Regions from separate parts of the Arthrobacter sp. StoSoilB13 genome, predicted to be linked through region 2. Evidence: predicted binding sites of a transcription regulator. Region 2 holds the regulator's gene; the other holds the start of a gene.
What was found. Region 2 encodes Rex, which represses fermentation and respiration genes when NADH is low (regulators of the CRP and FNR family bind a similar motif). Its sites were predicted from a motif close to CTTGTGAANNNNTTCACAAG; they were not measured.
Positions count from the first base shown of each region.

Region 1: a site for Rex is predicted at 1,793-1,812, ahead of LDP01_RS05255 (glyceraldehyde-3-phosphate dehydrogenase). Genes of this name have one in related genera too.

Region 1 covers NZ_AP024647.1:1,103,122-1,113,527, reverse strand. The annotation lists gene LDP01_RS05270 (zinc ribbon domain-containing protein) at 1-511, shown strand, start outside; gene LDP01_RS05265 (YaaA family protein) at 532-1,296, opposite strand; RNA gene rnpB (RNase P RNA component class A) at 1,354-1,745, shown strand; gene LDP01_RS05255 (glyceraldehyde-3-phosphate dehydrogenase) at 2,032-3,519, shown strand; gene LDP01_RS05250 (hypothetical protein) at 3,591-3,800, shown strand; gene LDP01_RS05245 (HNH endonuclease family protein) at 3,923-4,723, shown strand; gene LDP01_RS05240 (hypothetical protein) at 4,708-5,103, opposite strand; gene LDP01_RS05235 (acyltransferase domain-containing protein) at 5,123-5,563, opposite strand; gene def (peptide deformylase) at 5,568-6,140, opposite strand; tRNA gene LDP01_RS05225 (tRNA-His) at 6,278-6,350, opposite strand; gene orn (oligoribonuclease) at 6,483-7,118, opposite strand; gene mptB (polyprenol phosphomannose-dependent alpha 1,6 mannosyltransferase MptB) at 7,268-8,824, shown strand; gene LDP01_RS05210 (DNA alkylation repair protein) at 8,838-9,524, opposite strand; gene map (type I methionyl aminopeptidase) at 9,695-10,406, shown strand, end outside.
Region 2 covers NZ_AP024647.1:2,094,660-2,105,065, forward strand. The annotation lists gene ccsB (c-type cytochrome biogenesis protein CcsB) at 1-739, opposite strand, end outside; gene resB (cytochrome c biogenesis protein ResB) at 739-2,457, opposite strand; gene LDP01_RS09780 (cytochrome c biogenesis CcdA family protein) at 2,457-3,212, opposite strand; partial or broken gene LDP01_RS09785 (TlpA family protein disulfide reductase) at 3,218-3,824, opposite strand; gene LDP01_RS09790 (histidine phosphatase family protein) at 3,829-4,494, opposite strand; gene LDP01_RS09795 (YceI family protein) at 4,710-5,261, shown strand; gene LDP01_RS09800 (hypothetical protein) at 5,455-6,282, shown strand; gene LDP01_RS09805 (hypothetical protein) at 6,418-7,293, shown strand; gene LDP01_RS09810 (redox-sensing transcriptional repressor Rex) at 7,336-8,043, opposite strand; gene LDP01_RS09815 (glutaredoxin family protein) at 8,128-8,382, opposite strand; gene LDP01_RS09820 (HAD family hydrolase) at 8,712-9,527, shown strand; gene LDP01_RS09825 (hypothetical protein) at 9,679-10,329, shown strand; gene LDP01_RS23715 (endonuclease domain-containing protein) at 10,322-10,406, shown strand, end outside.

The sequences.
Region 1 (10,406 bases), 990 kb from region 2:
CGCATCCCGCATCGAACGGGACGAAGCCAGGCTCAATAGCGGAACCGGCCTCTCCAAGGACCTCGTAGCGCTCCAAAGTGATATTGCGTCCCTTAATAAGCGCCGCTCCGACCTTGAAGATGTTGAGCTTGAAATCCTGGAACGTTTGGACACCCTGCGGGAGCGCCAGGCCGCGCAACAGACCATCGTGGATGACATCCAGGGTTCATTTGCCGGCATCCGCGCCGAACTGGATGAGGCGATTGCTGAGATCGCGGCCGAGGAAACCGTGGTCCGCGGGCAGCGTGCGGCTTTCGCGGAGGCCCTCGACGCCGGAATGCTCGCAGTCTATGAGAAGACCATAGCCAAGCGCGGCGTCGGTGCCGCCAGGCTCTTCCACGGTAAATCGGAAGGTTCAGGGATGATGCTCAGCCCCGGCGACCTCGCTGAAGTCAAGGCTGCGGCTGACGACGACATCGTCTTTTGCCCTGATTCCGGATGCATCCTGGTCCGTTCGGCCGAGTGGAACTGACCTAGCCGAGCGGAACTGACCTAACTGCCCAGAATGATATTGAGGGCATGCGGCTTGCGGGCCGCCCCGGGCACAAGTTCCGCTGCCCAGACTTCCTTGGCGGCCTTCAGCAGTTGATCGGGCGTGGCAGGGGCCTTGCCGCGCCTGGTCAGCAGATGCCTGGCAAACTCGCCACGGGTGTGTTTGGCGAAGTGGCTGACCACCGTGCGCTTGCCGTTTGCCTCGTTGAATACATTCACCGTGACGGTCTGCGCTGCCGGGGGAGCCCACGCAGCTGCATACGTGCTGGAACGGCAATCAACCAGCAGCTCTCCTTCAGCCCGTTTGGCGAGGGCCGCATTCAGGTTCGGCTTCCAGAAGGAGGCGAGGCGTCCGACGTCGGGCAGTGCGGTTCCCATGGACAGCCGGTAAGCCGGCACCTGGTCACCAAAGCCGATAACGCCCCACAGTGCCGAAACCACCAAAATCGTTTCGGTTGCCTTGCGTCGTTGGGCCGGCGTCATGGACTTGAAGCCGAGCGCGTCATACAGGACTCCTGAGTAGACCTGATGGGCCGGGGCCGCCGGTTCCGCGTGCAGCCGGGTATTACGTTCGACGTCGTCCTTCAGCGAGGCACCTACGCCCAGCAGTGCCAGCGCGTCCTCGTGGGCGCTGACGGTGCCCAACGATTCCAGGACCTTGGCGCGGTACGGGTTCAGCTCCGGAAAGCTGAGCGACTCCCATTCGACGGCGGGACCTTTGACGGCGGGGGTCTTGCCTTCGGAAGGCGGCAGCAGAATCAGCACCAGACGATATTACCGGGGACCGGGGCAACCCTCGACGCCGGTAGACTGTACGGCGGATGGGTTGACCAGGCGGTCGCGCGTCACGCAAGTGGCTCGAGGAACGTCCGGGCTCCGCAGAGCAGGGTGGTGGGTAACGCCCACTCGGGGTAACCCGCAGGCCAGTGCCACAGAAAACAGACCGCCTGCGCGTGCTGATGCTTGCAGCAGCGTGCGGCAGGTAAGGGTGAAACGGTGGTGTAAGAGACCACCAGCTCCCTGGGTGACCGGGGAGGCTAGGTAAACCCCACCCGGAGCAAGGCCAGACAGGGCACGTTTGAGGGCTGCTCGCCCGAGTGTCCGGGTAGGCTGCTGGAGGGCGCCGGCAACGGCGTTCGTAGATGGATGGCCGCCACTCCTTTGCCGGCAACGGCAAGGGATGACAGAACCCGGCGTATCGGTCAACCCATCCACATATTTGCCACTGAGGTCCCAGGCATGTGATGTCCATTGTGACTGCCATGTGAGTGATTTCACGCCCCCGGGCGCCCAAGAGGGCGCCCTTCCGCCTTAGACTTGTTATGAACGTAGATGTTCTGCCGCCGGGACTGCGTTCGCAGCCGGCGGTCTTTTCTTTGCAATCGTTCAAGGCGCTGTGGGTGGACCGAAGCCCGTCCAGTGCTCGTGCCGCAGGATTACTCCGGGCGGCCGCCATCTGCATACGAGGACGTATGTGGTTGACCCAAGGAAGGTAGTTCTGTGAGCCAGACGTCAGATTCTTGTCTTGATAAGTGGATGGGCCGGGAGGCTCTCGCCGAGGCCATGATTCCGGTGATCGGCCGGTTGTACCGGGAAAACAACGTGGTCACGAGCATCCACGGCCGGAGCCTGATCAACAAGTCGACCATGAACATCCTGAAGGCCCACCGCTTTGCGCGCCGGATGAGCAACACCGAGCTCCTGCTCGAAGAAACCGCACCCCTGTTGAACGCTCTTGCTGAGCTGGAACTCGGTGCGGCTGCAATCGACATTGCCCGTCTCACGGAGAAGTTCCGTGTCGAGGGCCACGGCACCTCGTTGGATGACTTCCTGCGGGCCGAGCTCGCTGAAATCGTCGGAAAGCGTGGCGCTGATGACCGCACCAGCACCGACGTCGTGCTGTACGGCTTTGGGCGCATCGGCCGCCTCCTGGCCCGCATCCTGATTGAAAAGGCCGGTGGCGGGCATGGCCTGCGGCTGCGTGCCATCGTTGTCCGCAAGGGCGCCGAGAACGACCTCGTCAAGCGTGCCAGCCTCCTGCGCCGCGACTCCGTACATGGTTCCTTTGAGGGAACTATCCGCGTGGATGAAGAAGCAAACACCATCACCGCCAACGGCGTTCAGGTCCAGGTCATCTACTCCGACAACCCCGCAACCGTGGACTACACCGCCTACGGCATCAAGGATGCCCTCGTAGTGGACAACACCGGGCGTTGGCGCGATGCGGAAGGCCTGTCCCAGCACCTGCAAAGCAAGGGTGTTTCGCGCGTCCTGCTGACGGCTCCGGGCAAGGGCGACCTGAAGAACATCGTCCACGGAATCAACCAGTCCGACATTTCCGATGACGACAAGATCGTCACGGCCGCGTCGTGCACGACCAACGCCATTACTCCGGTACTGAAGGCCATCAACGACAAATTCGGTATCATCCACGGCCACGTTGAGACGGTGCACTCGTTCACGAACGACCAAAACCTGATCGACAACTTCCACAAGGGAGATCGCCGCGGCCGCTCGGCAGCACTGAACATGGTCATCACGGAGACAGGGGCAGCCAAGGCTGTTGCCAAGGCGCTTCCGGAACTTCAGGGCAAGCTCACCGGTAACGCCATCCGCGTACCTACCCCGGATGTTTCCATGGCGATCCTGAACCTCAACCTCGCCAAGGGCACCACACGCGATGAGGTCAACGACTACCTCCGCGAAATGTCGCTGCACTCACCGTTGCGCAAGCAGATCGACTACATCGACTCGCCGGACGTTGTCTCCACCGACTTCGTTGGGTCCCGCCGCGCAGGCATCGTTGATGGTCTGGCCACTATTTCCAACGACAAGAACCTCGTGCTCTACGTTTGGTACGACAACGAATTCGGCTACTCCTGCCAGGTTGTCCGTGTCATGGAGGAAATGGCCGGCGTCAACCCGCCGTCCTTCCCTGCCCGCGACATCGTGGCGCCTATTGCAGTGCTTGAGGCAGCGAACGCCTAAGCCGGGAAGTATTCACGGGTTTCCCGGCTGTGTTACTGGTATCAGTCGGGAAACCTGACCAAAATGGGTTCATGGAAAATGAATCGACTTTGGAACACGAGACAACGCTGGAACATGCGCTGGATGTAGCACGGGCCAACCACAAGCAGGCACAGAAACTGCTGGACCAGGCCATCGCAGCAAACGCGGCGGGGGACGTCAGCGACGAACGCGTCCAGCAATTGCGTACGCTGCTGGAGGTGGCTGCCGAAGACCTCCAACGCGTTATGCGTGAGCAGTAACCCGGGGAAGTTCCCCATCACTGCAGTGTGACTTCTCCTACACACTGTGGATATCGGCTCTGACTGTCGGTGCCGTGTCCTACGCTCATAGGACACGACCCACCCCGACTGGACGGAGCCCCTTGAGTATCACCTGGTCTGCCTACAAACGCGCGCGCAGACGATCACGTCAGGCGTGGGCCATTCTAGGATTGGCAGCCGTAACCCTCGCGGCAGGACTGTCCTGGTTCTTGTCCACCGGCCAGTTCGATGCAGCCGGGCCATGGGTGTCCGGTCCCAGTGAAGCGCCGGTATTTAATCCCGCTTGGATGAAACCCATTACCGGCATCGAGGCCGTTCCCGCGGAGAAGGCTAGCGCGGCACTCGCACAGCTGGAAGTCAAGGGACGCGCATCCCAGGAAGACTATGAGCGAACCGCATTCGGCCAGGCGTGGCTGGATGCCGATCGAAACGGATGCGATACCAGGAACGACATCCTGCGCAGGGACCTGTCGTCCGTGGAGTTCACCAGTGGTTCCTCATGCAGGGTTGCCACGGGAGAGTTTCAGGAACCCTACACGGGCGCCCACGTAACCTTCCGTCGGGGCCAGGACACCAGCGCTGAAGTTCAGATTGATCACATTGTCGCCCTGGCCGACGCATGGCAGAAGGGTGCCAAGCAGTTAACGGTGCAGCAACGCCAAAGGCTGGCAAATGATCCGTTGAACCTGATTGCGGCTGATGGGCCGGAGAACGTGAAGAAGGGCGCCGGCGACGCGGCCACGTGGCTCCCTCCGAACAAGAACTTCCGGTGTCACTACGTAGCGCGCCAGATCTCCGTCAAGGCAGCGTACAAGCTGTGGGTCACACAGTCGGAGAAGGATGCCATGATGCGCGTCCTGTCTTCTTGCCCGGATCAGCAGACCATCTACAGCGCCAGGTGACCGTGCCCCAGTTGCCAGGTACCGCCGTCGTCGATTCTCTCCAGGACTATGCGCTGGAGCGAAGTCTCCCGGGGTAGTTTGTCCAGGTTCCCGAGCCCCCGCTGCCTAAACGTGAAGTACACGGCATCAGTGGGGGCATCGGTGCACCGATCCAGGGTGAAGCGGCGGGCGAAGGATGCGATGTTGCTGTCAGGAAGCCGCGCAACCAGATAAGGATCCAGCATCCAGGACTCGCACGTGGCCACAGTGGCCGGTTTGTCCGGGAAATAGTGGGGAAAGAACCAGCGAGCCTCGTCAAAGCTGGCGTCGACCAGCGCAGGGGAGAGGCCGCCGTCTTCGGGAATATGGACACCCAGGATCCAATCGGATGCGTACGCCACGTTGCCCCCTGGGCCGTCGTCACACCGGCTCCGGATCAAATGGAATTGCAACCGGCCCGAGGCGGAACAGATTCCCTGCCATATGCAACGTCAGCCAGCTCCAGGTGTCCAGGCCAAAATGTCCGTGGACGCGGCGGTTGATGCGCAGCTGGAGCCCTACGTCGGCCAGCGTGGCTGCTGAGACGTCAGTGCTGATACCCAGTTTCAGATGGTATGCGTGGACTCTGGGTGCGAAGCGGAGCAGTGCCTCGATCCAGACGCTCTCGACGGGCTGGCCGGGCCAAATCCGGTCGGGAGAAATACTGTCGGCCGGAAAAGTGCCAAGCCGCTCCTGCAGAAGCTCCAATGCTTCCAGGACGTGGCCACTGGGGGCTCTGTCCAGGAGCGCGGCGCATTCCATGGCGTCCTCGCCGGCAATGTCCAAGAGCTCGAACAATGCTGCATGGGGTGCCTGGCTCATCGAATCAGTGTCCGAACGGGTCAGGGTCGACGCCAGGCATCCATGTCAATCCGGGAACGCCCCAACCGTTCTTCTTGGCCTGCTTCATTGCCTTCCTGGCATATCGGTCCACAAGGCGGTTGACGTAAAGCTTGCCGTCCAAATGGTCGTACTCGTGCTGCATGACTCGAGCGAACCAGCCCGTGGCTTCGAAGTCCACAGGATTTCCGTCACCATCAAAGCCTTGGACGCGGGCCCATTCGGCACGCTGCAGAGGGTAGTGCTCTCCGGGGAAGGACAGGCAGCCCTCAATGTGCTCTTCCGGGTCGGGGAGGGCGCCTGAGACCTTTGAGAGGGTCAACACGGGATTGACCAGAACGCCTTGATCAGGGGCGTCGTCGTCGTTCGCGTACTTAAACACAAAGATGCGCTTCCCGACTCCTACCTGGGGTGCGGCGAGGCCTACTCCGTTCGCGGCTTCATTGGTTTCAAACATGTCCGCGATGAGTTTCCGGAGATCGTCATCGAATACTTCGACTTCACTTGCCCGACGATGCAAAACGGGTTCGCCCCAAATGGTCACAGGGAGGACGGTCATCTCAGCTCTTCCTTGGTTGATCGCTGTGTTCCGGAAGCAACCCATGCGACTGCAGCCGGGCCAAAACAAAACAAAGGCCGCACCGGATAACCGGTGCGGCCTTTGTGGAAACCGGCTTTTTGAGCCAATCTCGGCGGGGTGAGCGACGGGGGTTGAACCCGCGACCTCCTGGACCACAACCAGGCGCTCTGCCAACTGAGCTACGCCCACCATGTGCCTTTTTCGGTAAGTCCGTATGACCGGCATTCCGTGAAGGCAACGACAAATAGCTTACCTGCTGTTTTGGGGTGAAAAGTCCACTTTTGCCGGTTTCGACGAAAAAACCTTCAAAAATGGCGCAGATCACATAGTTTCCGTTGAGCCCAGAGTCTCAGCAGTAGCCGTGATGTCCTTGGAGATGCGCTGCGCGGTAGCCGTGTCAGGCCCAGGGGCGGGCACAAAAACGGCCTGCCTGTAGTAACGGAGCTCGTCGATGGAATCCTTGATGTCCCCCAGTGCGCGATGTCCGCCATGCTTGGCCGGCGACTGGAAGTATGCCCGCGGGAACCAGCGGCGCGAGAGTTCCTTGATGGTGCTGACATCGATGACGCGGTAGTGGAGGTGCTCCACAATGTTCGGCATGTCCCTGGCCAGGAACATCCTGTCCGTGCCTACGGAGTTGCCTCCCAGCGGGGCCTTGCGGGGGTCTGGAACCCACTTCTCGATGTACTCAAGCACCTGCGCCTCGGCCTCGGCCATCGTCTTGCCGTGGGGGAGTTCGTCAAGGAGCTTTGAGCGGGTGTGCATGTCTCGAACGAAGTCGTTCATTTGCTCCAGCGCTGCGTCGTCGGGCTTGATGACGACGTCCACGCCATCGCCCAGGATGTTGAGCTCGGAGTCCGTCACGAGCGCCGCAACCTCGATCAGGGCGTCGTTCTTGAGGTCCAGGCCGGTCATTTCGCAGTCAATCCAGACGATGCGTTCATTAGTAATAGGCACGCGCCTAGCCTATCCTTCAGGCGGTTCGAAGTGCTCCGATGGTAGGATTTTTGAGCACGGCAGTGTCCTTTCTTCCTGTCGTGGACAGCCCCCAGAGATTCAGATTTCTGTCCCGGAACGCAACGGGCAAACGATTGGATGAAGACCACATGACGGTGCCTGTACCCGCCGCCCAGAAGGCAGGGAAAGAAGCGCCGCCTGCGGTTGCTGCTGCCATCGAAGTGGATAACGCCAGGTCCCCGCTGATCGCCGGTTTCATTGGTTCGATGTTCCTTGTCTTCGGCTCGCTGGGCGTTGGCTGGCTCGCACCAGTGTCTGAACTTCGACGGCTTCCGCTTTTCATCTGGATGCGTACCGAAGGTGTTGGCGTCGCGCTTTCCATCGTCCTGCTGGCTGTCGGTGGCATGCTGCTTGTCCGGGCTTGGCTGCGCCTGGGGCAGCGTGTCCGGGTCTGGGGACTCCAAGCCCGCAAGGCCACTTTGCAGGCCGTGGTGGCCTGGGGACTGCCCATGATGTTCACTGTCCCGCTGTTCAGCAGGGACGTCTACGCCTACATCGGCCAAGGCAGACTCATGGTTGAGGGAATGAATCCCTACGAGAATGGGATTTCCGCCCTCCCGAACTACTTCCAATTGGGTGCGGACAAGATGTGGACGGAAGCTCCCGTTCCGTACGGTCAGTTCTTCCTTTGGATCGAACAATTTGTTGTTTGGGTGACCAATGTCCAACCTGAGGCCTGCATCATGCTGTTCAGGTTGGTGGCAGTTGCGGGCGTCATACTTTGCATCATTTACGTGCCCAAGCTGGCAGAGCTCCACGGCGTCAATCCACACCGTGCTCTATGGTTGACAGCCGCCAACCCTCTCTTTCTCACCAACTTCATTGCCAGTGTCCACAACGACGCTCTCATGATTGGGCTGGCCCTGGCTGGTCTGTACTACTGCGCCACACGCCGGGTGGTGCTGGGCTTGGTGCTGGTGACACTCTCCATTTCGGTCAAGCCAATCACGGTGGTCTTCCTGCCCTTTATCGGCTTGCTCTGGGCGGGCAAGGGTGCGTCATGGCCGCGCAAGATCCTTTTCTGGTTCCTGACAGCCGCCCTGACCTTCGGCCTCCTGTACGCCATGAGCCTGGTCAACGGGTTTGGGTTTGGATGGGTGAAGGGCCTCTCCGCCCCCGGGAGCGTCTGGATCTGGTATGCACCCATCGGTTTGATCGGCCTGGTTGTCGCCTCGATCTTCAACGTTTTTGGCCTCGATGGCTGGGGCATGGCTAAGTGGGTCTACGACGCCGGCAAGGTGCTGATGGTGGGGGCCATCGCCTGGCAGGTGTTCCGGGGAGAGCACGACCGCCTGATGCGCCGGCTCACGTTGGCCTTTGCGGCGATTGTCCTGCTGGCACCCATGATCCAGTCATGGTACGTGGTGTGGCTGATTCCGCTGTTTGCTGTAACCGGCATCCGCAACGACTGGCAGGTGAAGGCTGTCTACTTCGTGGTGTCGTTCTTCATGGTCTATGCCATCTCGGACCAACTGGATGTGTTCCCCTATCTTCAAAGCGAGGATCTCGGCCTCGCCTTGACCCTGGCGCGGAACGCGGCGGCCATCATCGCTCTTCTGTTTGCCGTTTACCTGATCTTCGTGGATCCGAAGACAAAGAGCCTTTTCCGCAAACGCGACGAACCAGGCCTGCGTCCGATCATCTAAGATTGCGCGGCGCTCAAGGAGAGGGTAGAAGCCGTACTGCCTCGCGTGTGGAGAGCGGGCTGAGGGCCGGGGCATTCTCTGCGGCGAATGCCCTGACCCACTCGGGGTTCGCCTTGCTGTACTCCCGCAAGGCCCAGCCGATGGCCTTGCGGATGAAAAACTCCTTGTCGGCAAGGTTGGGCTTAATAACAGCCGCCAGCAGTCCAGGGTCCGTCCGCGTCTTGGCCGCCAATTGAGCAGTGATGGACGCCCTCCGGATCCACATATCCTCGTCCGTGGACCACTGCAGCAAAAGCGGCGTCATGGTGGACCTATGGGCAAGGAGGAGGGCACAGAGACGATGGGCCACTCCGTCGACAAGGTCCCACCAGGCGCCGGTGCGGATTATTTCCTCATAGACGGGAAGCATGGCAAGGTCTTCCTTGACCATCGGCAAGCCTGTCAATTCAATGGCTGCATACCGTTCTTCGCGGGCTTGGGCATTCCGCCACAAATCACGGACGGCCTCGCGCAGGCTGACGGGTGAAGAGATGGGAAACTGCTTGGCGGCAGCCTTGGCGGTCCTGCGCACCTCAGGCACCCGGATACCCCACGAGGGCATGTCCGACTTCATATACGCCTGGGCTCCGCGAGCACGCTCAGCATCCCCGGCGGTTCGAAGCTTTGAGCGGATGGCCTCAAGCAGGTCCTTGTTCTCCATTCCTCAACTGTATGACCGCGCGTTCTGGGAAGTATCCAACCCGGAAGTCCAGTTTGCTCTTCACCCTATGCAGACGAGCTGCCCCACGTAGAGTGGGACCAAGAGCCAGCGGGCCCCACAATGCCCCCCCAGCAGCGAACCATCCCGCCCGGCATTAGTGGAGGAAACCCATGTCCATGGTGAAGACACCGGATCAGGTCTCGATGATGCGCGAGGCCGGGAGGGTGGTGGCCAACGCCTTGGCGGCGGTCAGGGAGCATGCTGACGTCGGTGTTTCCCTCAAGGACTTGGATGAGGTTGCCAGCAGCCTGATTTCCGACGCCGGGGCTAAGCCGGCCTTCCTTGATTACCACCCCCGGTGGGCAGCTGTCCCGTTTCCCGGGGTGATCTGTGCCAGTGTCAATGACGCGGTGGTGCATGGAATCCCAAATGGCTACGTCCTCCAGGACGGGGACCTCCTCAGTGTGGATTGCGGTGCCTTCCTTGAAGGCTGGTGTGGAGATGCTGCCATCAGCTTCATCGTGGGGACGGCAGATCCGGTGGACCAGGCGCTGATCGATGCAACGGACGCTGCACTCGCCCGGGGTATCGAAGCTGCCCGTGTGGGCAACAAGATGGGCGACCTCGCCTATGCGATAGGCGGCGAGGCCAAGCGTGCTGGATACGGATTATTGGCCGATCATGGCGGCCACGGTATCGGCCGGACAATGCACGCCGAGCCGCCCGTCCCCAACATCGGCAGACCGGGCAGGGGTATCAAACTTCAAGAGGGGTTGGTCATTGCCATCGAACCAATGCTCATCCTGGGCGGCAAGGATGACTACTATCACGATGAAGACGAGTGGACTCTGCGTTCAGCCAGCGGAAACAAGGCCGCCCATA
Region 2 (10,406 bases):
AGCCAAGATTGTCCGTCCGGCCCGCGGCCAGGTTCTTCTGCCGGTACGACTGAACCAACTGCAGCGCGGACATGGCGAAGGTCAAAGTAAACAGGGCCGAGGACAGGACCGCGATGGAGACGTGGATGATCAGCCAGTAACTCTGCAGGGCCGGGACCAGGTGGCCCACCGGCGTCCAGAACGATACCGAAGCAGCCACCAGCATGATGATGGCCAGGCCGATGACGAACGTACCGAGGAACCGCAGGTCACGGCGGATGAGCACGATCAGGAAGACTGCCACGGCGACGAATGCACCGGTGGTGAGGAACTCGTACATGTTGCCCCACGGCACCCGGCCTGCGCCCAGTGCACGGGTCACAACGCCCGCACCATGAATGAGTACGCCCAGTACTGTAAGTGCCACAGCCACCCGGGCAGGCACACGCCGTTCGGCTGAGTACTTCATGTCACCAGCCGCTGTGCCACCCTCGATGGTGAGGCCCGACGTCGGACGCTCGGCACGGCCAGCCGGCCCACCGGCGTCGGCCCCTCCCAAGCGTCCGCTGGCGCGACCAGCGGCCACCGCCACCTTCTCTGAAGGAGAGCTGGCGGCAGCCTTCAAGTCGATTGCACGCAGCGCCTTGCTGCTCTTGGCCAGGTCCCAGGCAAACGCGATAAACGCCACGGTGTACGTGCCGGCGGCCAGCAGCATGAACAGCTCGCTGTACTGGCCCAGGGTTTCGTTGATGACGGGCATTACTGGTCCTTCGAGGTTGGGGAAGAGACTGTGGGGGTTGCTGCCGGGTTGCCGGAGTCAGAGGAGATCTGCCATTCCCCGGTAAAGAGTTCACGGAGGGCTGCTGCTTCGCCCGCGAGCCGGTGGTCTTCGCCTCGCGCCAGCAGGCCATACTCCACCATGGTGCGGCCGTCCTGGTGGGTTCCCGTGCGGACCCAGACACGGCGGCGGTTGACGTAGAGCGAAGTCACCAGGCCGGCAACGGCGAGTAGGCCGAAGATCAACGCGTACAGCTGCCCGGGGTTGTGGTGGACGTCCACGCCGATGTACTTCTTGACGCCGTCGAAGCTGATGCTGCCTTTGCCGTCCGGCAGTGTTTTCGTCATCCCTGGGGCAAGCGTGATTCCGCCGGCTTCAAGTTTCCGGCCGTTGAGCTGCGTGAGGTCCCTGACGTCCAGCTCGAACACGTTCTGGGGCACGCCCTTGTCCAGGCCGAGGTCGCCGTAGTAGGAGTCAAGGCTCAACTGTGGGTTGAAGAGTTCAGGACTTGCGCTGAAGGAGATGCCCTCATCGGATTTGAAGGCCGTGGGCAGGAAGAAGCCTTGGAACGCCAGCTGGTCCGGTTTGCCGTCCGGCACCTTGATGACCACGGATGAGTAGTAGTTGTCGCCTTGCACCTTGGCCGTGACCGGTCCCTGGAAAGCGATGTTGCCCTCGCCGTCGCGGACGGTCACTACGGGGGCGTAGCCGTTTCCGGTGAGGTACAGGCTGGTGCCGCCCAGTGTAATGGGGTCGTTGACCTTGAGGATTTCCTTCTTCGCCGGCGAATCCGGATTTTCCTTGGTGGTGACCTCAGCGGTGTAGTCGATGGGCTGGCCGATCTTCTTCGGCGATTCGCGATCGAAGGTGGCCTCGAACTTGTCCAGCTGAATGGAGTAGGGCTGGAGCCAACTGCTCTGGAAGTTGGTGCCCGGCGTGAATTGGTCGTAACCCACCAAAGTATTGACGAACGTCTCGCCCTCCACGAGGATCCGCTGGCCGCTGTAGCCGAACAGGCCGCCGATAGCCACGGAAACCAACACGCCGATCAGGGAAGTGTGGAAGACCAGGTTGCCGACTTCCTTCAGGAAGCCGCGCTCGGCACCCAAGGACGGGAGGTCGCCGTCGACATTCCTGACTTCCACGCGGTAGCCGCGCCTTTTGAGCAGTCCGGCGGCATCGTTGATAGCCTTCGACGCCGGGATCCCGGCGTCGGCGGGCAGCGCCAAGGTGCCGTACTCCGGCAGTCGCGAAAGGCGCTTGGGCGTGCGCGGCGGCTGCGACTTCATCGCCTTGTAGTGGGCGATGGCCCGCGGGGTGACGCAACCGATCAGGGAGATGAACAGCAGGATGTAAATGGCCGAGAACCAGGCCGACGAGTACACGTCATAAAGCTGCAGGGCGTCGAGCAGCTGCCCGTAGGACGGGTTGTCCTTGATGTACTGGGTGACAACCGCAGGGTTCGCAGGGCGTTGCGGGAACAGGGACCCCGGCACCGCGCCCACAGCCAACAGGAGCAGCAGGAACAATGCCGTCCGCATGCTCGTCAGCTGGGTCCAAGCCCACCGAAGCATGCCCAGGATACCCAGGGAGGGCAGCGCGGCCTCGGACTTGGCCTGCTGGAGTTTTCCTTCCGCTGTCTTCGTGTTCGTGCTTTCAGCGGGTGGTGACTTCTTCTTGGCTTTCACGGACTCGCTCATCAGATTGGCAACTTCACATCGGTTTGGAACCAGTACTGCAACTCGGTCACCCAGGTTCCCCACACACCGGTGGCCATCAGGATGCCGAGCAAAATCAGGATGCCTCCGCCAAACCGCTGGATCGCCAGGCGGTGCGTCCGGAAGAAGGACATGACGCCCATGCCCCGCCGGACGGCAAGGGCGATCAGGAGGAACGGGATACCCAGGCCAAGGCTGTAAACGAAGGCCAGGAGCGCACCCTTTGCCGCCGACGATCCGCCGGACAAGCTCAGCAACTGTACCGCGGAGTATGTGGGCCCGATGCATGGGGCCCACCCCAGGCCGAACGTCAGCCCCAGGAGCGGCGCGCCCCACAGGCCGGCCGGAGGCTTCGCATGGATTTTGGCATCGCGCTGCAACCAACCAAAGCCACCCATAAAGACAACGCCCATGAGAATGACCAGAATGCCCAGCACTTGGGTGATCCAGGCGTTCTGCGGGCCCGTCAAGAGGGTCCCGAGCTGCCCAAACGCACCGCCCAGGAGGACAAAGATCACCGAGAAGCCCAGCACAAACAGCCCAATACCTGCCAGCATGCGGCCCCGCCGCTGCTTTTGGAGGTCGACGCCGGTCAGTCCCGTGACGTAGCCAAGGTAGCCGGGGACGAGTGGCAGCACGCACGGCGAAAGGAACGAGACGAGTCCGGCCAGCAGCGCAACCGGCACGGCAAGCAGCAGTGATCCGTTCAGGATCGTCTCGGCGAAAGGACTGTTCATTGGTACTACTCAGCCACTGCGGACGTAATGAGGGCCTTCAACGTGCTCTTCTCAATTTCGCCGAGGACGCGGGAGGCAACTTTGCCCTCCTTGTCCAGGACCAATGTGGTGGGCACCGCGCCCGGAGGCACGATTCCGGACACAGACAGGAGCACGGCCCCGTCTTTGTCGTTGAAGCTCGGGTAGGTGAGGTTGAAGGTCTTGTCGAAGGGCCTCTGCGGTGGCTTTCTCGTCACGCAGGTTAACGCCGAAGAATTGAACGCCTTGGTCCTTGAAGTCCTGGTGCAGGGCTTCAAGCTGGGGAGCTTCGACGCGACACGGGGCACAGGCCGCGAACCAGAAGTTCAAGACCGTGACTTTACCCTTGAGGTCTTCGGGCTTGACCGTCTCCCCATTGAAGAGTGTCCCCTTGAGCGCCACCGGTGCAGCGCGGTCCGCTTTGGCGAACTCGGTGACGGAACCATCCCCGGCCACGTAGTTCTTGTTGTCGCCTTTTCGGGCCTGCTCTGCGAGGGAGTCCTTCTGGGCGCAGGCCGACAGGCCCATGATAAGTCCTGCCAACAGGACACCACCGGCTGTGAGCACGCCGCGACGCGAAACGTTGTTGTCCATGTGCCTACGCCCCCGGAGTGCTTGCTGCACCGGGAAGGAGCACGGCAGCAGGTTCGCTGTATTCGACCCGCACAATCCTGCCGTCCTCGTCCAGGACCAGGGATGTCAGGGAGGTCAAGGTGCACTCACGCTTACGGGGGTCGTGCGCCAGCCGGCGGCCCTCGGCGGACAGGCGGGTGGACCAGATGGGAAGCTGATGGCTGACGAGGATCGCTTCCGCGCCGTCGCCACCCAATTCGATCGCCTTGACACGCGCATCTTCAACGGCAGCCATGACGCGTGCGGCCTGCTCTTTGTAGGGCTCGCCCCAGGACGGGCGCAGGGGGTTCCGGAAATAGAGCCAGTGCTTGGGCTTCAGGAATTCGCTGCGCGTGGGGTGGAGTCCCTCGAAGTGGTTCTCTGCTTCGATGATCCTGGGGTCTGTATGGATATCGAGATGGAGCGCCTCGGCAGTGGGCATTGCCGTTTCCTGGGCGCGCGTGAGCGGCGAGGCGACCAAGTGGACAATCCTGGCACCCTCGTTTGCGCGGACGGTGAAGTGCTCGGCCAGCATGCGGGCCATCTCCCGGCCCCGCTCGGAGAGATGGAATTCAGGCAGCCGGCCATAGAGGACGCCATCGGGATTATGGACCTCGCCATGGCGAAGCAGATGGACAGTTGCTTGGGGCATGTTTACCAGTTTCTCAAAGAAGCGGGGCGATCCGAAATCTTCTACCGTCAGTAGAACTCAAAGTTTTCTCAAAATGTTCCGTGGAGTTGGAATAAAAGATGCATATGCATGTTTATACTAGACACGAAGCTCGGTTGACGTTTCAAGTAAATGCATCAACCAGTCCGCCGGGTAAGCAAGCGGTACCTTCCACTACATACAGGAGAAACATCATGATGACCCTTCCCGCCAACGTCACCACCGGCATCTGGACCCTCGACGCTTCCCACAGCGAGATCGGCTTCACCGTCCGCCACGCAGGTATCAGCAAGGTCCGCGGCGTCTTCAAGGATGCCGAAGCAACCCTCGAAGTCGGCGAGACGCTGACGGACTCCAAGGTCAACGCAACCATCCGGACCGCCAGCTTTGACTCCGGCGACGTCAACCGCGACGGCCACGTCAAGGGCGAAGACTTCTTCGATGTGGAGAAGTACCCGGAGATCACCTTCGTCTCCCGCCACGTCAAGGCAAACGGCGACGGCTTCGATCTTGTGGGCGATCTCACCATCAAGGGAGTCACCAAGGAAGTTTCCATCGAAACCGAATTCAACGGCGTCGCAGTGGATCCCTTCGGCAACACCCGTGCAGGCGTCTCCGGCGAAACCACCATCAGCCGCAAGGACTTCGGCCTGACCTGGAACGCCGTGCTTGAGGCCGGTGGCGTCCTGGTCAGCGACAAGGTTGTCATCAACCTGGAACTCGCGTTCATCGCACCGGCAGCTGCCTAGATCCACAGCAGCTTGCACGGGAACTCGTACAGCAGTCCCGAGTAAACGGCGCCCCGTCACAGTTCCGCTGTGGGGGCGCCGTTTCGCATACTCATTGGTCACCCTGCGATTATTCGGCAAACACCCTGTAGTTCACTGCGAGGCAGCTCCGAATTTCCTATGCATCCCTCAACCTGCGGTCTAAAGTGATGCCATGAGTAACCCAGATGAAGCACCACAGCCTCAGCAGCCCGGCTCCCAGCCTCCGCAGCCCGGCAATGTTCCTCCTGCGGGTTACCAACCACCGCAGGGTTACCAACCACCCCAGGGCTACCAGCCGCCGTCGCAACCAGGTCAGTATTCGCAGCCTGGCCAATACTCGCAGCCCGGGCCAGGCCAGCCGGGACAGGCGGGCGGTTTCCACTTCGAAATGCCCACCGACGGCCCCCGCAACTTCAATGACGTCCTTCCGCAAGGTGGTTTCTCGGGCCTCTTCAAGACCATGGGCCTACCCACCGAACTCAAAGTGTCGTACTTCATTTGGGTCATCTCGGGGCTCCTTGGGCTCCTGTTTGGCCTCATTGGGCTCTTCGCCATCATCGCGGCGTTCGCTTTCATGCCGGGCGTCGCCGCACTCCTCCTGGTTCTCCTGATCATCAGCCTGGCTGTCGCGGCCGCCCAGATAGTCCTCGCCATGAAAATGAAGGAAGGCAAGGAATGGGCACGGCTGGCTCTTACCATCCTTGCCGCAGTTTCGCTCTTGCTCGCTATCTTTGGCTCCATCAACGCCGGCGGACCCGGTGCAGGGCCTGGGTGGCAACTGGTTTGGTTTCCTGGTCAGCGCAGTGGCCGTTGTGCTGATGTGGCTGCCGAACTCGCAGCTGTGGTTCAAGGCAGTAAAGGGCGCCGTCTAACCTGCCTGAAGTACCGCCGTCGGGCTCTCATCCAAGCCGCCCTGACAGGTGCACAAGGCCGTGGTGGTCCATTGGACCACCGCGGCCTTCATCATGAAGGCGTACGCCATCGTGATGATTTCATCTGAAGCAGGAAATTCCTGCGTGTGATCATCCGCAGCACCGGACCCCGGAGGTACGGTGGAAGCAGAACCAGGCTGGGGGCAGGGTCTTTTTGCTGATCCCGGCAGCCGTACCAGCAGTCGAACAAGCAAAGGAATGCCATGAGCAACGCTCCATACCCGCCGTCCAACGCCGGGGACGCCAAACCGGCCGATCCCAACACCGGTGATAACAAGGGCGACGCCAACAAGCCTGAGCAGCCGGGCCAGCCATCCATGCCGCAGTACGGTCAGCCGTCGGCACCGCAGTATGGCCAGCAGACTCCCCAATATGGTCAGCAGCCAAGCGCTCCGCAGTACGGTCAGCAGTCCCCGGCTGCTCCCCAATATGGCCAGCCCCCGGCTCCACAATATGGTCAGCAAGCTCCCCAGTTTGGCCAACAGTCGCCGCAGTTTGGCCAGCAGTCGCCGTACGGCCAGCAGCCGTCTCCCTACGGTCAGCAGGCCCCGCAATACGGGCAGGACACCAACTGGCCCAGCCAGCAGCCAGGGCCTGCTACGGTTCCCCCGCTGGTCAACATCTCCTTCTGGATGATCATCGCAGCGGGCATCCTGTCCGCCATCAGCTCGCTGATCCTGGCCACCACCGGCTCGGATGCCTTCATCAACTCGATGATCCAGCAGGCTGCACAGCAGGGCACTGAATTCCCGGAAGGCTCCCTGGAAGGCATGCGTGGCGGTATCGTCGTTGCCGCCATCATTGGGGCCATCGTGTCCCTGGGCCTCTACGCCTTGGTTGCATTCCCGGTCCGCAAGGGCAAGAACTGGGCCAGGATCCTGGGCACCGTCTTCGCGGCGATCTCCGTCCTCGGCCTCGCCGGACTGTTCCAGTTCGGTGCTACGTACGGCATCCTGCAGCTCTTGGTGATCCTGCTGGGAGTTGCCGCAATCGTCCTGCTGTACCTGCCGGCGTCGGCTCCCTATTTCCGTAAGCCGCAGCCTTTCGCCAACCCTTACCAGAACCCGTACGGCCGCTAAACCACGGCAGTTCGTTCCACAGCGGGCGCGGACCCGGAAAGGCTAGACAGCCTGACCCGGTGTCTGCGCCCGTTGTGCGTGGTACGCCAGGATCTGCAGCTCGGTGGCCATATCCACCTTGCGGAGGTTCACGTGCGGCGGAACCTGCAGGAGAACCGGAGCAAAGCTCAGGATGCTCCGGATTCCGGCAGCGATGACGCGATCACAGACTTCCTGGGCCACTGTGGCGGGCAACGCCAGCACCACCATGTTGGTGTGGGTGCGTTCCAGGACACGTTCAAGTTCCGCTGAATCGCTGACCCGCAACCAACCCACCTCGTTGCCGATCACCATGGGGTCTGCGTCGAAAATAGCTACGACGTCGAATCCCCGGGACTCGAAGCCGCCGTACCGCGCCAGGGCCTTGCCGAGGTTACCGGCGCCGACGATTGCGACCTTCCAGTCGTGCGTCAGGCCAAGGGCTGCAGCAATGTGACGGCTCAGGTACTGGACTTCGTAGCCCACCCCGCGGGTCCCGTACGAGCCCACGTAGGAAAGGTCCTTGCGGAGCGTGGAGGAGCTGACGCCTGAAGCCTCGGCCAACGCGTCCGATGACACACGTTCCACGCCTTCTGCCAGGAGCGAGTTGAGCGCGCGCAAATAGAGAGTCATCCGGGCCACAGCCGCGGGCGGGATCTGCTTGGCGGCAGGTTCGTTGTCCCCGCTTGTTGCCCCCGGGGACGGTTCCAGCGCAGTCACGGTTTTCTCCATTGCGTCGCTTGTTGTTCCACTCTATGGCCCTTGGGGCGGACTCAACAAAAGCCGGTACTTCCGGGTAACAGAGTCCCGTGGTCCTCAGCCTTCGAGAACTTTTTTCAATGTACGGGTCAAGCGCTGCTCGTCGATCTTCCAAAAGTCGCGCTGGACCCCGTCCACCAGCACCACTGGAATTTCCTCCGCGTAACGCTCCTGCAGTTCTGCCTTTCCGTCGATTGCCTGCTCGGTCCACTGGATGCCCAGTGCCGAGGTAACGCGCTCGACGGCGGCACGTGCCTCCGTGCACAGGTGGCAGTCAGCTTTGGTGAGGAGGACGACGTCGGGAATAGCCATGACACAACGGTAACCGCCCCAACGCTCTCTCACATCCCACCCCCTTCCCGGCCATCCCTCTCTCACATCCACCCCCTTCCCGGCCATCCCTCTCTCACATCCACCCCCAACCCCCCCAACGCTCTCTCACATCCCACCCCCTTCCCGGCCATCCCTCTCTCACATCCCACCCCCTTCCCGGCCATCCCTCTCTCACATCCCACCCCCAAACCACCAACGCTCTCTCACATCCCACCCCCTTCCCGGCCATCCCTCTCTCACATCCACCCCGGCGGTCGCCCACCGTGCGCCCTCAACGCCGGGGCCGGGCGATTGACTAGACTCAAGGCATGCCCGACGAGAAGAACGCCGCCGTGGTCGCCGACGCCAAGGTGCCACAGCACACCGGCGAAGCCGCTTTCTTCGACGTCGACAACACGTTGATGAAGGGCGCGAGCCTCTTCCACGTGGCCCGCAAGATGTACGAACGCAAGGCATTCACCCTGTCCCAGGCGGCTGGCTTCGCGTGGAAGCAGTTCAAATTTGTCATGCGTGGCGAGAATATGGACGACGTCCATGCCGTGCGCGACTCGGCCCTGACCTTGGCTGCCGGGATAACCGTGGAGGACATCAAAGCCCTCGGCGAAGAAGTTTATGACGAAATGATCGAGTCACGGATCTGGCCCGGAACCAAGGCACTCGCGGAGCAGCACCTTCGTGTAGGCCGACGGGTGTGGTTAGTGACGGCCACACCCATTGAGGTTGCCACAGTCATCTCAACAAGGCTCGGACTGACGGGCGCGCTGGGGACCGTGGGCGAGGTCCATGACGGAATGTATACCGGCAAGCTTGTGGGTGACATCCTGCACGGGCCGGCCAAGGCCATCGCCGTCCAACTCATAGCTGATCAAGAAGGCTTGGACTTGGAACACTGCTGGGCTTACAGCGACTCTGCCAATGACATCCCGCTGCTGACTATGGTGGGTCACCCCGTGGTGATCAACCCCGACTCCAAGCTGCGCCGGCATGCCCGCGACAACAACTGGCCTGTATACGACTTCCGCTCCGGACGCCGTGCAGCAACCCTAGGACTTAAGGCCGCAACCGTCGGCGGAGCCATTTACGGATTGTGGCGTGGGTTCTCAAAGTTCCGTGGTCCCCGCTAGCTGTTCCGCTCTCACATCCCAACGCGTTTCCACCGTTCCGCTCTCACATCCCAACGCGTTTCCACCGTTCCGCTCTCACATCCTCCATTAGCACTGGTCTGCCTGTGGATAACTTCTGCACGCTTTGCCGCTTCCAAGAAACAATGCGGGTATGCAGAATTCGCTACTCAACCCGTCCGGCCCGATCTTGCGGCCTTTCAGCCTGAACGAAGCCAAAGCAGCGGGCATCAACCCCGCAGCCATTTGGCGCAGCAGCAACATTCTTCCCGTTAGCCGTGGTTTGTACCGGCCAAGCGATTGGGATTTCGACCTTCCGGCAGCCGCACGTTCCCTTTCCTCAGCCAGCCCTGGCGCTTGGATCTCCCACACAACTGCCGCCAGGCTCTATGGTTTTGTCTTGCCAGCTTGGCTTTCGGATTCCAATGAACTGCATTTGAGCAAACCCCGACATCTGCCATCGGTTCGGCGCAAGGGCATCATCGGGCACACGGAAAAGCACTTCGAGGGGGAGATTGAGCAAGTGCAAGGGATTTGGATGAGCACTCGAGCCCGAACATGGCTGGATTTGGCGCGTCGTCTCCCCCTTCATGACCTCGTATGCGTGGCAGATCAGTTGATCCGCATTCCGCGGCCCGAGTTTGAGGGGCGCGATGCACCGTTTGCTACTGCCGAGCAGCTCCGGAACATGGTCGAACGACACAAAAACCGCCAAGGCGTAGTCCGTGCACGGCAAGCCCTGGACCTTATGCGCGTCGGGGGCCGACTCGGCTCCAGAGACTTTGCTACGTATGGCCATGCTTGATGCCAATTTGCCGGAACCTCAGCTTCAGGTGATGCTGCGCGCGAACGACCCCTTCTCGCCCTCAGCGGACTTGGGTT